2 regions of the Streptomyces sp. NPDC093261 genome follow, and region 1 is predicted to be linked to the other one. Evidence: riboswitches for the same ligand, from Rfam matches in the RefSeq annotation. Region 1 holds a riboswitch; the other holds the start of a gene.
The links. A riboswitch is a leader RNA that binds a small molecule or an ion and turns the genes downstream of it on or off. The one in region 1 is predicted to bind glycine.

Region 1 (5,267 bases):
ATCGCCTCCGAGCAGGCCAAGCCGGACGGCCTGGTGCTGATCCCGCCGGGCACCGAGCGGGCGCTGCTCGGCCCGATGTCGGTGCGCACGCTGCCCGGGGTCGGGCCCGCCACCGGGGACCATCTGCGGCGGGCCGGGATCACCACGGTCGACGAGATCGCCGAGGCGGGCGAGGACGAGCTGGTCAGGCTGCTGGGCAAGGCCCATGGGCAGGCGCTGTACGCCATGGCTCTGGCCCGGGACGAGCGGCCCGTCGTCGCGGAGCGGGAGGCCAAGTCGATCTCGGTCGAGGACACGTATGACGTCGACATCCACGACCGGGTCCGGGTCGGTCTTGAGGTGCGGCGGCTCGCGGACCGTTGTGTGCGACGGCTGAGGGACGCCGGGCTGTCGGGACGGACCATCGTGCTGAAGGTGCGCAGATACGACTTCTCGACCCTGACCCGCTCCGAGACCCTGCGCGGACCGACGGACGACCCCGGGGTGGTGCGCGAGGCGGCCGCGCGGCTGCTGGAGTCCGTGGACACCACCGGTGGGGTCCGGCTGCTCGGCGTCGGCGTCAGCGGGCTCGCCGACTTCACACAGGAGGACCTGTTCGCCCAGGCGCATCTGGCGGCCGGGGAGACGGAGGCCGAGGAGCATCCGGAGGCGGAGGCCGTCACCGAGTCCCCCGAGGAGGAGTCGACGGTGCCCGCCGAGCGGGTCTGGCGCGCTGGGCAGGATGTGCGGCACACCGAGCACGGGCCTGGCTGGGTGCAGGGCAGCGGGCTGGGCAGGGTGACGATACGGTTCGAGACGCCTGACTCGGGGCCGGGGCGCGTGCGGACGTTCCGCACCGACGACCCCCGGCTGGAGCCGGCGGATCCGCTGCCCCTGGTGCCACGAAGACTCGAGGCCGCGGAGGCAGGAGCCGAGGCCGAGGCGGTATCCGGGGCCGCCGAAGAGAGCCCCGAGACAGTATCCGAGGCCGCCGACGAGAGCCCCGAGGCCGCCGAAGAGAGCCCCGAGGCCGGTGAGGCGGGATTCGAGGCCGCCGAGCCGCGGTCTACGCCGGCCGGCAGCGGGGCGTGACGGCCCGGACGGGCGGCGGGCCATTACGGCGTCGAGGGCGTGACCATGCCGGGGAGCAACGGGGCGTGGCCATGCCGGAGAGCAGCAGGGCGTGAGGGCGCCCATGGGCGTCGGGCCCTGGCGGGGCCGTCGGGCGGTCGAGGCCGGACGGTCCGGTCCCACGGGCCACCGACGGGTGCTGCACGGGCGAGACCTGGGAAGCGCGCCCCGGGAAGGAGCGTGCCGCTCGGTCCGGCGTGGCGCCGGCCGCATGAAAGCCGGCGGGGTGTATGGCGTCGGGGAGGTGGCGTGTCGGGGGTGTGACGGCCCCGACGTGCGGCGCGGCATGCGGCTGCCGATGGCCCGACGTGGCGCCGATGGCCCGACGTGGCGCCGATGGCCCGGCGCGGCGCCGATGGCCCGGCGCGGCGCCGATGGCCCGGTAGCCGTCGGTCCAGGGGGCGACAGGTGCCCAGGACCGGGCCCGAGGCGCCCCGCTCTCAGGCCCCGTCGGGCTTCGCCAGGTGCCCGAAGTCGCGGTCCGGCGGCGGAGGCGGCGGGGCCACGTCGAGGCCGTAGTGGTGGTAGAGCTGAAGCTCCTGTTCGGGGGAGAGGTGCCGCCCGACCCCGAAGTCGGGTGCCTCTTTGATCAGCGCACGCTCGAAGGGCACGTAGAGCACACCCTCGACCAGCCGGCTGGGTTCCAGCGGCACGAACGCGTCCCTGCTGAACAGACCCGTCCGTATGGCCGCCCACTCCGGTACCCCGGTCGCGTCGTCGAGGTAGACCTCGTCGATCGTGCCGATCTTGACGCCATTGCGGTCGAACGCCTTGCGGCCGATTAGATTCCGCGGATCGATATCGGTCTGCACGGTCCCTCCAACTGGTCGCAACACATCCGTCAGCACTACAAAAGAGCACATTCGGCACGGCGGCCACTCGAAGGATGTCTTGTTGTCCCCGCTGGTAGTCTGGCAAGCGGCTGTTGACCCCGTGCGGGAGAGTCCTTCGGAGTGATCCGGAGGCGCCGAAGGAGCAAACCCTCCCCGGAATCTCTCAGGCACACGTACCGCACGGACGAGGTCACTCTGGAAAGCAGGGCGGGTGTCGACGGCTCCCGCTCTCACCGACGGTGAAAACCGGAGCGCCTTCGGGCGGACCGGTGAAGCTCTCAGGTCGAGATGACAGAGGGGGAGGCCGTTGGGGTACCCGCGCCGAGGTGCCCCCCGAAGGTCGCGTCAGACCAGGAGGCCTCCGCAATGACCGCCCATCGCATTCCGCTCTCCGAGCTCGAGCAGGGAACGCCCTTCGAGCAGCGCCATATCGGGCCCGACCAGGAGGCGCGGGCCAAGATGCTCGCGCAGGTCGGCTACGGCTCGCTCGACGAGCTCACGGCCACCGCGGTCCCCGATGTGATCAAGAACGCCGACGCCCTGGACCTGCCGGGCGCGCGCACCGAGGCAGAGGTACTGGCCGAGCTGCGCTCGCTGGCCGACCGCAACCAGGTCCTCGACTCCATGATCGGTCTCGGGTACTACGGCACCTTCACGCCGCCGGTGATCCTCCGGAACGTGATGGAGAACCCGGCCTGGTACACCGCGTACACCCCCTACCAGCCGGAGATCTCGCAAGGCCGGCTCGAGGCGCTGCTGAACTTCCAGACCATGGTCGCCGACCTCACCGGCCTGCCGACCTCCGGTGCCTCCCTGCTCGACGAGGGCACTGCCGCCGCCGAGGCGATGGCGCTGTCCCGGCGCATGGGCAAGAACAAGAAGGGCCTGTTCCTGGTCGACGCGGACGCGCTGCCGCAGACCATCGCCGTGATCCAGACCCGTGCCGAGCCCACCGGGGTCGAGGTCGTCGTCGCCGACCTCGGCGACGGCATCCCGGCCGAGGTCGCCGAGCGCGAGATCAACGGCGTACTGATCCAGTACCCGGGTGCCTCCGGTGCCGTACGCGACATCAAGCCGGTCATCGAGCAGGCCCACAGGCTGGGCGCGGTCGTCACCGTCGCCGCCGACCTGCTCGCGCTCACGCTGCTGACCTCCCCCGGCGCGCTGGGCGCCGACATCGCCGTCGGCACCACCCAGCGCTTCGGTGTGCCGATGGGCTTCGGCGGCCCGCACGCCGGCTACATGGCCGTGCACGAGAAGTTCGCCCGGAGCCTGCCGGGCCGGCTCGTGGGCGTCTCCGTGGACGCGGACGGCCACAAGGCGTACCGGCTGGCGCTGCAGACGCGGGAGCAGCACATCCGCCGTGAGAAGGCGACCAGCAACATCTGCACCGCCCAGGTGCTGCTCGCGGTGATGGCCGGGATGTACGCCGTCTACCACGGGTCCGAGGGCCTGCGCACCATCGCCCGGCGCACGCACCGGTACGCCGCGATCCTGGCCGCGGGGCTCACCGCCGGCGGGGTCGAGGTCGTCCACGGTTCCTACTTCGACACCCTGACCGTGCGGGTTCCGGGCCGGGCCGACGCGGTCGTCACCGCCGCCCGCGAGCGGGGGGTGAACCTGCGCCTCGTCGACGCCGACCAGGTGTCGATCGCGTGTGACGAGACGACCGGACGGGCCCAGCTCGCTGCCGTCTGGACCGCGTTCGGCGTCGAGGGCGATGTCGCGGCGCTGGACGCGACGACCGAGGACGCGCTGCCGCAGGCGCTGCTGCGCACCGACGCCTACCTCACGCACCCGGTCTTCCACCAGCACCGTTCGGAGACCGCGATGCTGCGCTATCTGCGCCGGCTGGCCGACCGCGACTACGCGCTCGACCGGGGCATGATCCCGCTGGGCTCCTGCACCATGAAGCTCAACGCGACCACCGAGATGGAGCCGGTCACCTGGCCGGAGTTCGGTCAGCTGCACCCCTTCGCGCCCGCGGAGCAGGTGCAGGGCTACCTCACGCTCATCGGCGAGCTGGAGCAGCGGCTCGCCGAGGTGACCGGCTACGACAAGGTCTCCCTCCAGCCCAACGCCGGTTCGCAGGGTGAGCTGGCGGGTCTGCTCGCGGTGCGCGGCTACCACCGTGCCAACGGCGACGAGCAGCGCACCGTGTGCCTCATCCCGTCGTCCGCGCACGGCACCAACGCCGCCAGCGCCGTCATGGCCGGTATGACGGTCGTCGTCGTGAAGACCGCGGAGGACGGCGAGATCGACGTCGAGGACCTGCGCGCCAAGATCGAGCAGTACCGCGACGAGCTGGCGGTGCTGATGATCACCTACCCGTCCACCCACGGTGTGTTCGAGGAGCACGTCGCCGACATCTGCGCCGCCGTGCACGAGGCCGGCGGTCAGGTGTACGTCGACGGCGCCAACCTCAACGCCCTGGTCGGTCTCGCCAAGCCGGGCCACTTCGGCGGCGACGTCTCGCACCTCAACCTGCACAAGACGTTCTGCATCCCGCACGGGGGCGGCGGCCCCGGTGTCGGCCCGGTGGGCGTGCGGGCGCACCTGGCGCCGTACCTGCCGAACCACCCGCTGCAGCCCGCGGCCGGCCCGGAGACGGGCGTCGGCCCGATCTCGGCGGCCCCGTGGGGCTCGGCGGGCATCCTGCCGATCTCGTGGGCGTATGTCCGGCTGATGGGCGGCGAGGGCCTCAAGCGGGCCACGCAGATGGCGGTGCTCTCCGCCAACTACGTCGCCAAGCGTCTGGAGCCGCACTACCCGGTCCTCTACACCGGCCCGGGCGGCCTGGTCGCGCACGAGTGCATCATCGACCTGCGCCCGCTGACCAAGGCGACCGGCGTGAGCGTCGACGATGTCGCCAAGCGGCTGATCGACTACGGCTTCCACGCGCCGACCATGTCGTTCCCGGTGGCCGGCACACTGATGATCGAGCCGACCGAGTCCGAGGACCTCACCGAACTCGACCGGTTCTGCGACGCGATGATCGCCATCCGTGCAGAGATCGAGAAGGTCGGCTCGGGCCAGTGGCCCGCCGAGGACAACCCGCTTCGGGGCGCCCCGCACACCGCTGCGGCGCTCGGCGGCACGTGGGAGCACGCGTACACGCGCGAGGAGGCCGTCTTCCCGGCCGGCGTGTCGGCCGCGGACAAGTACTGGCCGCCGGTGCGCCGCATCGACCAGGCTTTCGGCGACCGCAACCTGGTCTGCTCCTGCCCGCCGCTGGACGCTTACGAGGAGTAATCGGCGTAGGACATGCGTCGGGGCCGGTTCGGGGCGTCTGTCTCCGGCCGGCCCCTCGTGTCGCGGGCAGCC
Region 2 (5,267 bases), on a different contig from region 1:
GTCCACGCCGACGGCCCTGACGTCGTCCTTGACCAGGCGCTCGGCCAGGATGCGGGCGCCCTCCAGCGTCCGCTGCTGCCGCTCCTTGAAGTCCTCGCTCGCCGCGACCTTGAAGGCGACCGCCTTGGCGGCGATCACATGCTCCAGGGGACCGCCCTGCTGACCGGGGAAGACCGCGGAGTTGATCTTCTTGGCCAGCTCGGCCGTCGAGAGGATCACGCCACCGCGGGGACCGCCCAGCGTCTTGTGGGTGGTGGTGGTCACCACGTGGGCGTGCGGGACCGGGTTCGGGTGCAGACCCGCCGCGACCAGACCGGCGAAGTGCGCCATGTCGACCATGAGGTACGCGCCGACCTCGTCCGCGATCCGGCGGAAGGCGGCGAAGTCCAGCTGCCGCGGGTAGGCCGACCAGCCCGCGACGATCAGCTTCGGCCGGCTCTCCTTGGCGAGGCGCTCGACCTCGTCCATGTCGACGGTGCCGTCGTCACCCACGTGGTACGCGACCACGTTGTAGAGCTTGCCGGAGAAGTTGATCTTCATGCCGTGGGTCAGGTGCCCGCCGTGCGCCAGGTTCAGACCCATGATCGTGTCGCCGGGCTGGAGCAGCGCGAACATCGCGGCCGCGTTGGCCTGCGCACCCGAGTGCGGCTGCACATTGGCGTGCTCGGCGCCGAAGAGCGCCTTGACGCGGTCGATGGCGATCTGCTCGACCACGTCGACGTGCTCACAGCCGCCGTAGTAGCGGCGGCCCGGGTAGCCCTCGGCGTACTTGTTGGTGAGGACCGAGCCCTGGGCCTCCATGACCGCGACCGGAGCGAAGTTCTCCGAGGCGATCATCTCGAGGGTGGACTGCTGGCGGTGCAGCTCGGCGTCGACGGCGGCGGCGACATCCGGGTCGAGTTCGTGCAGGGGGGTGTTCAGAAGCGACATGGATACGGTTCCTCAGCTGCCGGAGAACTCGGTGTACTCGTCCGCGGTGAGCAGGTCGGCGGGCTCCTCCGACACACGCACCCGGAACAGCCAGCCACCCTCGAAGGGGGCGGAGTTCACCAGCGACGGGTCGTTCACCACGTCCTCGTTGACCTCCGTGACCTCGCCGGAGACAGGGGAGTAGAGGTCGCTGACCGACTTGGTCGACTCCAGCTCGCCGCAGGTCTCACCCGCGCTCACCGAGTCGCCGACCTCCGGGAGCTGGACGAACACGACATCGCCGAGCGCGTTCGCCGCGTGCTCCGTGATGCCGACCGTCGCGACGCCGTCCTCGGCGGCCGACAGCCACTCGTGCTCCTTGCTGTAACGCAGCTGCTGGGGGTTGCTCATGGCCTGAATTCTCCTGTACGCGCGGGAGTGCTGGTGAAGGGGGGACTGCTGAAGACGCTCGTGAGCGGGGCGGACGGGGGCGGTGCCGTGTCCGGCCCCGGCCCAGTGTCTACTTCTGGCGCTTGTAGAACGGCAGCGCCACGACCTCGTACGGCTCGTGGCTGCCCCGGATGTCCACCGCGACCCCGGCCGTGCCAGGCGCGGAGTGCGCGGCGTCGACGTACGCCATCGCGATCGGCCGGCCCAGCGTGGGAGAGGGCGCGCCGGAGGTGACCTCGCCGATCACCTCGCCGCCGGAGACGACGGCGTACCCGGCCCGCGGCACACGCCGGCCCTCGGCGACCAGGCCGACCAGGACACGCGGCGGGTTCTGCGCCGCGCGCTCGGCGGCCTCCAGGAGCGCCGCGCGCCCCACGAAGTCGCCGTCCTTCTCGAACTTCACGACCCGGCCGAGACCGGCGTCGAAGGGGGTCAGGGAGGTGGTCAGCTCATGCCCGTACAGCGGCATGCCCGCCTCCAGGCGGAGCGTGTCCCGGCAGGACAGACCGCAGGGGGCCAGGCCGACGGGGGTGCCCGCCTCGGTCAGCGCCTGCCACAGCTTCTCGGCGTGCTCGGGGGCGACGAACAGCTCGAAGCCGTCCTCGCCGGTGTAGCCGGTGCGGGCGATCAGCGCCGGGACGCCGGCGACCGTGCCGGGCAGGCCCGCGTAGTACTTCAGGCCGTCCAGGTCGGCGTCCGTGAGGGACTTCAGGATGCCGGGGGACTCCGGGCCCTGGACGGCGATGAGCGCGTAGGCGTCCCGGTCGTCGCGCACCTCGGCGTCGAAGCCGGCGGACCGCTCCACGAGCGCGTCCAGCACGACCTGGGCGTTGGAGGCGTTGGCGACGACCATGTACTCCCGCTCACCGAGCCGGTACACGATCAGGTCGTCGAGGATGCCGCCGTCCGCCTGGCAGATCATGGTGTAGCGGGCGCGGCCGACGCCGACCGAGCCGATGTTGCCGACCAGGGCGTGGTCGAGGAGCCGGGCCGCCTCGGGACCGGTCACCGTGATCTCGCCCATGTGCGAGAGGTCGAAGAGGCCCGCCTTCGTCCGGACGGCGAGGTGCTCGTCGCGCTCGGAGCCGTACCGCAGGGGCATGTCCCAGCCGGCGAAGTCGGTCATGGTGGCGCCCAGCGAACGATGCAGGGCATCGAGCGCGGTACGGCGCAGGGGGCTGCTACTGCTCATCGGTTGTGCTCCCAGGGCGATGGGGTCCCCCTCGCGCGAGCGAAGCCGGGCATGGGGGAGGGCGAGGTCGTTTCCTCCCCATCTGTCATCGGAACCTGAGAGGTTCGCCATGACCCCGCGGGCGGGCGTCACGGCTTGCACCTTGGGTGGAGCCACCTGAAGCGGCCCGCTTTCCAGATGTGCCTCGCCCGCGCGGTATCGGGGCCTGAGAGATTCAAGGGAGGGACTTGCTCCTTCGGCGCCCGGGCGGACGTACGGCGGACGTACGGACCCGGGACTCTCCCGCGCGGATTCAAGCGGCCGGTATGCAGTTGGCGGGCACATCATTGCACGCCTCGTCCGATCATGGCAGGGCCGCATCCGTGACCGGCTTGTGGCGCTACGGCGACGGAATCACGAGACACCGCGCATTACCTTCTCTTTACGCTCGACGGGGAGGGACTTCCTGACCACCCAGGGGAGGACGATCACGGTGAACAGGACGACGGTGTACGCGACGACCTCGGGCCTCGCGGTGCCCGGCCGGCAGGCCGCCCCCGCCCGTCAGGCCCGCCGACGGCCGCGGGCGGCCCGGGGTGCCGGAGTGAGGGACCTGCGCGACCGGGCCGGCCGCGGCCCCCGGGGGCTCACCTTCGACGCGGGCGATGTCGTCGTGATCACCGGGCTGCCCGGCAGCGGCAAGTCCACCCTCATGCGCCGTGCCGTGGAGGGGCTGCGGGTCGACTCCCAGGACGTCCGGGACCGCTGGGACGAGCGCCTCGCCCGCTTCCTGCCGTACGCGGTCTACCGCCCCCTCGTCCGCCTCGCGCACTACGCCGGACTCCGCCGTGCCCTGCGCACCGGCACGGGGGTCGTCGTCCACGACTGCGGAACGCACAGCTGGGTGCGCGCCTGGCTGGCCCGCGCGGCCCGCCGCCGCGGCGGCACCCTCCATCTGCTCGTGCTCGACGTCACGGCGGACGCGGCCCTGACGGGGCAGCGCGAGCGCGGCCGGGGCGTCTCGCGGTACGCCTTCCTCAGGCACCGCCGGGCCACCCGGCGCCTGCTGGCCTTGGTCGAGCGGGGCACCGTCCCGGACGGCTGCGGCTCGGTGGTCCTCCTGGATCGGGAGGCGGCGGACGTTCTCCACCGAATCGGCTTCACGGACTGACCCAGCCGCCGCAGCCTGACGCCGTCTTCGGGGGCCGTAGCCGTCTTCGCGGAGTGATGCCGATTTCGGGGACCGGCGCTGTCCTGGCGGGCCGAAGCGGCCCGCGGGGGACTGACGCCGACGGGGACTGGCGCCGTCTTCGCGGGTCGGCGGATGTGCGGACGGAGGCCGGTTCGGGGACCGGCGCTGTCCTGGCGGGCCCAAAGCGGCCCGCGGGGGACTGACGCCGACTTCGCGGACCGAGGCCGATCGCGGACCGGGGCTCCGATGGGCGGACGAGGCCGAAGTGCGGACCGACGCTGATGTGTGTGCCGAGGCGGATCTGCGTGCCGAGGCCGAAGTGCGGACCGACGCTGATGTGTGTGCCGAGGCGGATATGCGTGCCGAGGCCGAAGTGCGGACCGACGCTGATGTGTGCCGAGGCGGATATGCGTGCCGAGGCCGAAGTGCGGACCGACGCTGATGTGTGTGCCGAGGCCGAAGTGCGGACCGAGGCCGAAGTGCGGACGGGGCCCACGCGTGCCGAGGGCGACTTTCGCCGCCTGCGGGGTGCGGCCCCCGTACCCGCTAGCCTTCGGGTCTCAGCAGTGGTTTCTCAGCTCTTTCGCAGGCGGTGGCAGATGGACTTCCCGGCGAACCTTCCCGCGGACTTCCCCGCGCAGGCACACCCTCATCCGCACGGTGGATGGCCGGGCAACGAACTGGAGGAGGTGCTCTCCGCGTCGCTCGGCATCCCCTCGGCCGGCGGTCGGATCGTGGAGGTCCTCGGACGCAGCTTCCTGTGGGTGCCGCTGCCGAACGGCGGGGGCCCGCACACCGGCCCGCTCGACCTGCCCACGCTGGAGATCGAGGGGCAGGCGTTCGTGCCGGTGTTCAGCTCGGAGGAGCAGTTCCGCCAGGTCGTCGGCAACCACATGTCGTACACGATCGCGCCCGCCGTCGAGTTCGCCCGCGGCCTGCCCCCGCAGGCGGGCATCGCGGTCAACCCGGGCGGGGTGGTCGGCGTGCCGCTGCCGCCGGACGCGGTGGCCGAGCTGTGCCGCGGCGGGCGCACCCCGCTGGACGGCCCCGTGAGCGGCGGACGCGTCCGGCTCTTCGAGCCCGACTGGCAGGACGACCCGGTGGACTTCCTCGCCGCGGCGTCGGCCGAGTTCGCCGCGACCGGGGTGGTGCTCACGGCCCGCCGCTGCCTGGCCGCGATCGAGACCGCCGACCCGGTGATGTTCATCGGCGTCGAACTGGCGGGCCCGGAGGTTGATATACGCACGCTCCCGCTGGACGCGCTCGGCCGGGCGCTCGGCAAGGTGCCGGTCGGCATGCCCGTGAACATGGTCTTCCTGGATGTGGCGCAGGACCCGGTCGGGGAGTGGCTGCGGGAACAGGTGCGGCCCTTCTACCAGCACGGTTACTGAGCCGCCCGTGGACGCGGCCCGCGATGCCGAGGCGATGTGGGGTGGCATGCGTCAAGGTGCTGTCAGTATGGCGCCTTAACCTGGTTTCATGGCCGGGACGGAACAAGCCGGTTTCCGGCCCGGGGCGGGGGCCCGGCCCCGGCGCGGCCGCGGG

Region 2: another riboswitch for glycine. It lies ahead of gcvT (glycine cleavage system aminomethyltransferase GcvT); the one in region 1 lies ahead of gcvP (aminomethyl-transferring glycine dehydrogenase).

The regions. Positions count from the first base shown of each region.
Region 1 covers NZ_JBIVNO010000014.1:9,742-15,008, forward strand. The annotation lists gene ACIP94_RS26040 (DNA polymerase IV) at 1-1,071, shown strand, start outside; gene ACIP94_RS26045 (PRC-barrel domain-containing protein) at 1,551-1,922, opposite strand; glycine riboswitch at 2,037-2,132, shown strand; gene gcvP (aminomethyl-transferring glycine dehydrogenase) at 2,310-5,195, shown strand.
Region 2 covers NZ_JBIVNO010000016.1:80,636-85,902, forward strand. The annotation lists gene glyA (serine hydroxymethyltransferase) at 1-930, opposite strand, end outside; gene gcvH (glycine cleavage system protein GcvH) at 943-1,320, opposite strand; gene gcvT (glycine cleavage system aminomethyltransferase GcvT) at 1,430-2,551, opposite strand; glycine riboswitch at 2,735-2,846, opposite strand; gene ACIP94_RS28250 (AAA family ATPase) at 3,018-3,701, shown strand; gene ACIP94_RS28255 (enhanced serine sensitivity protein SseB) at 4,322-5,113, shown strand.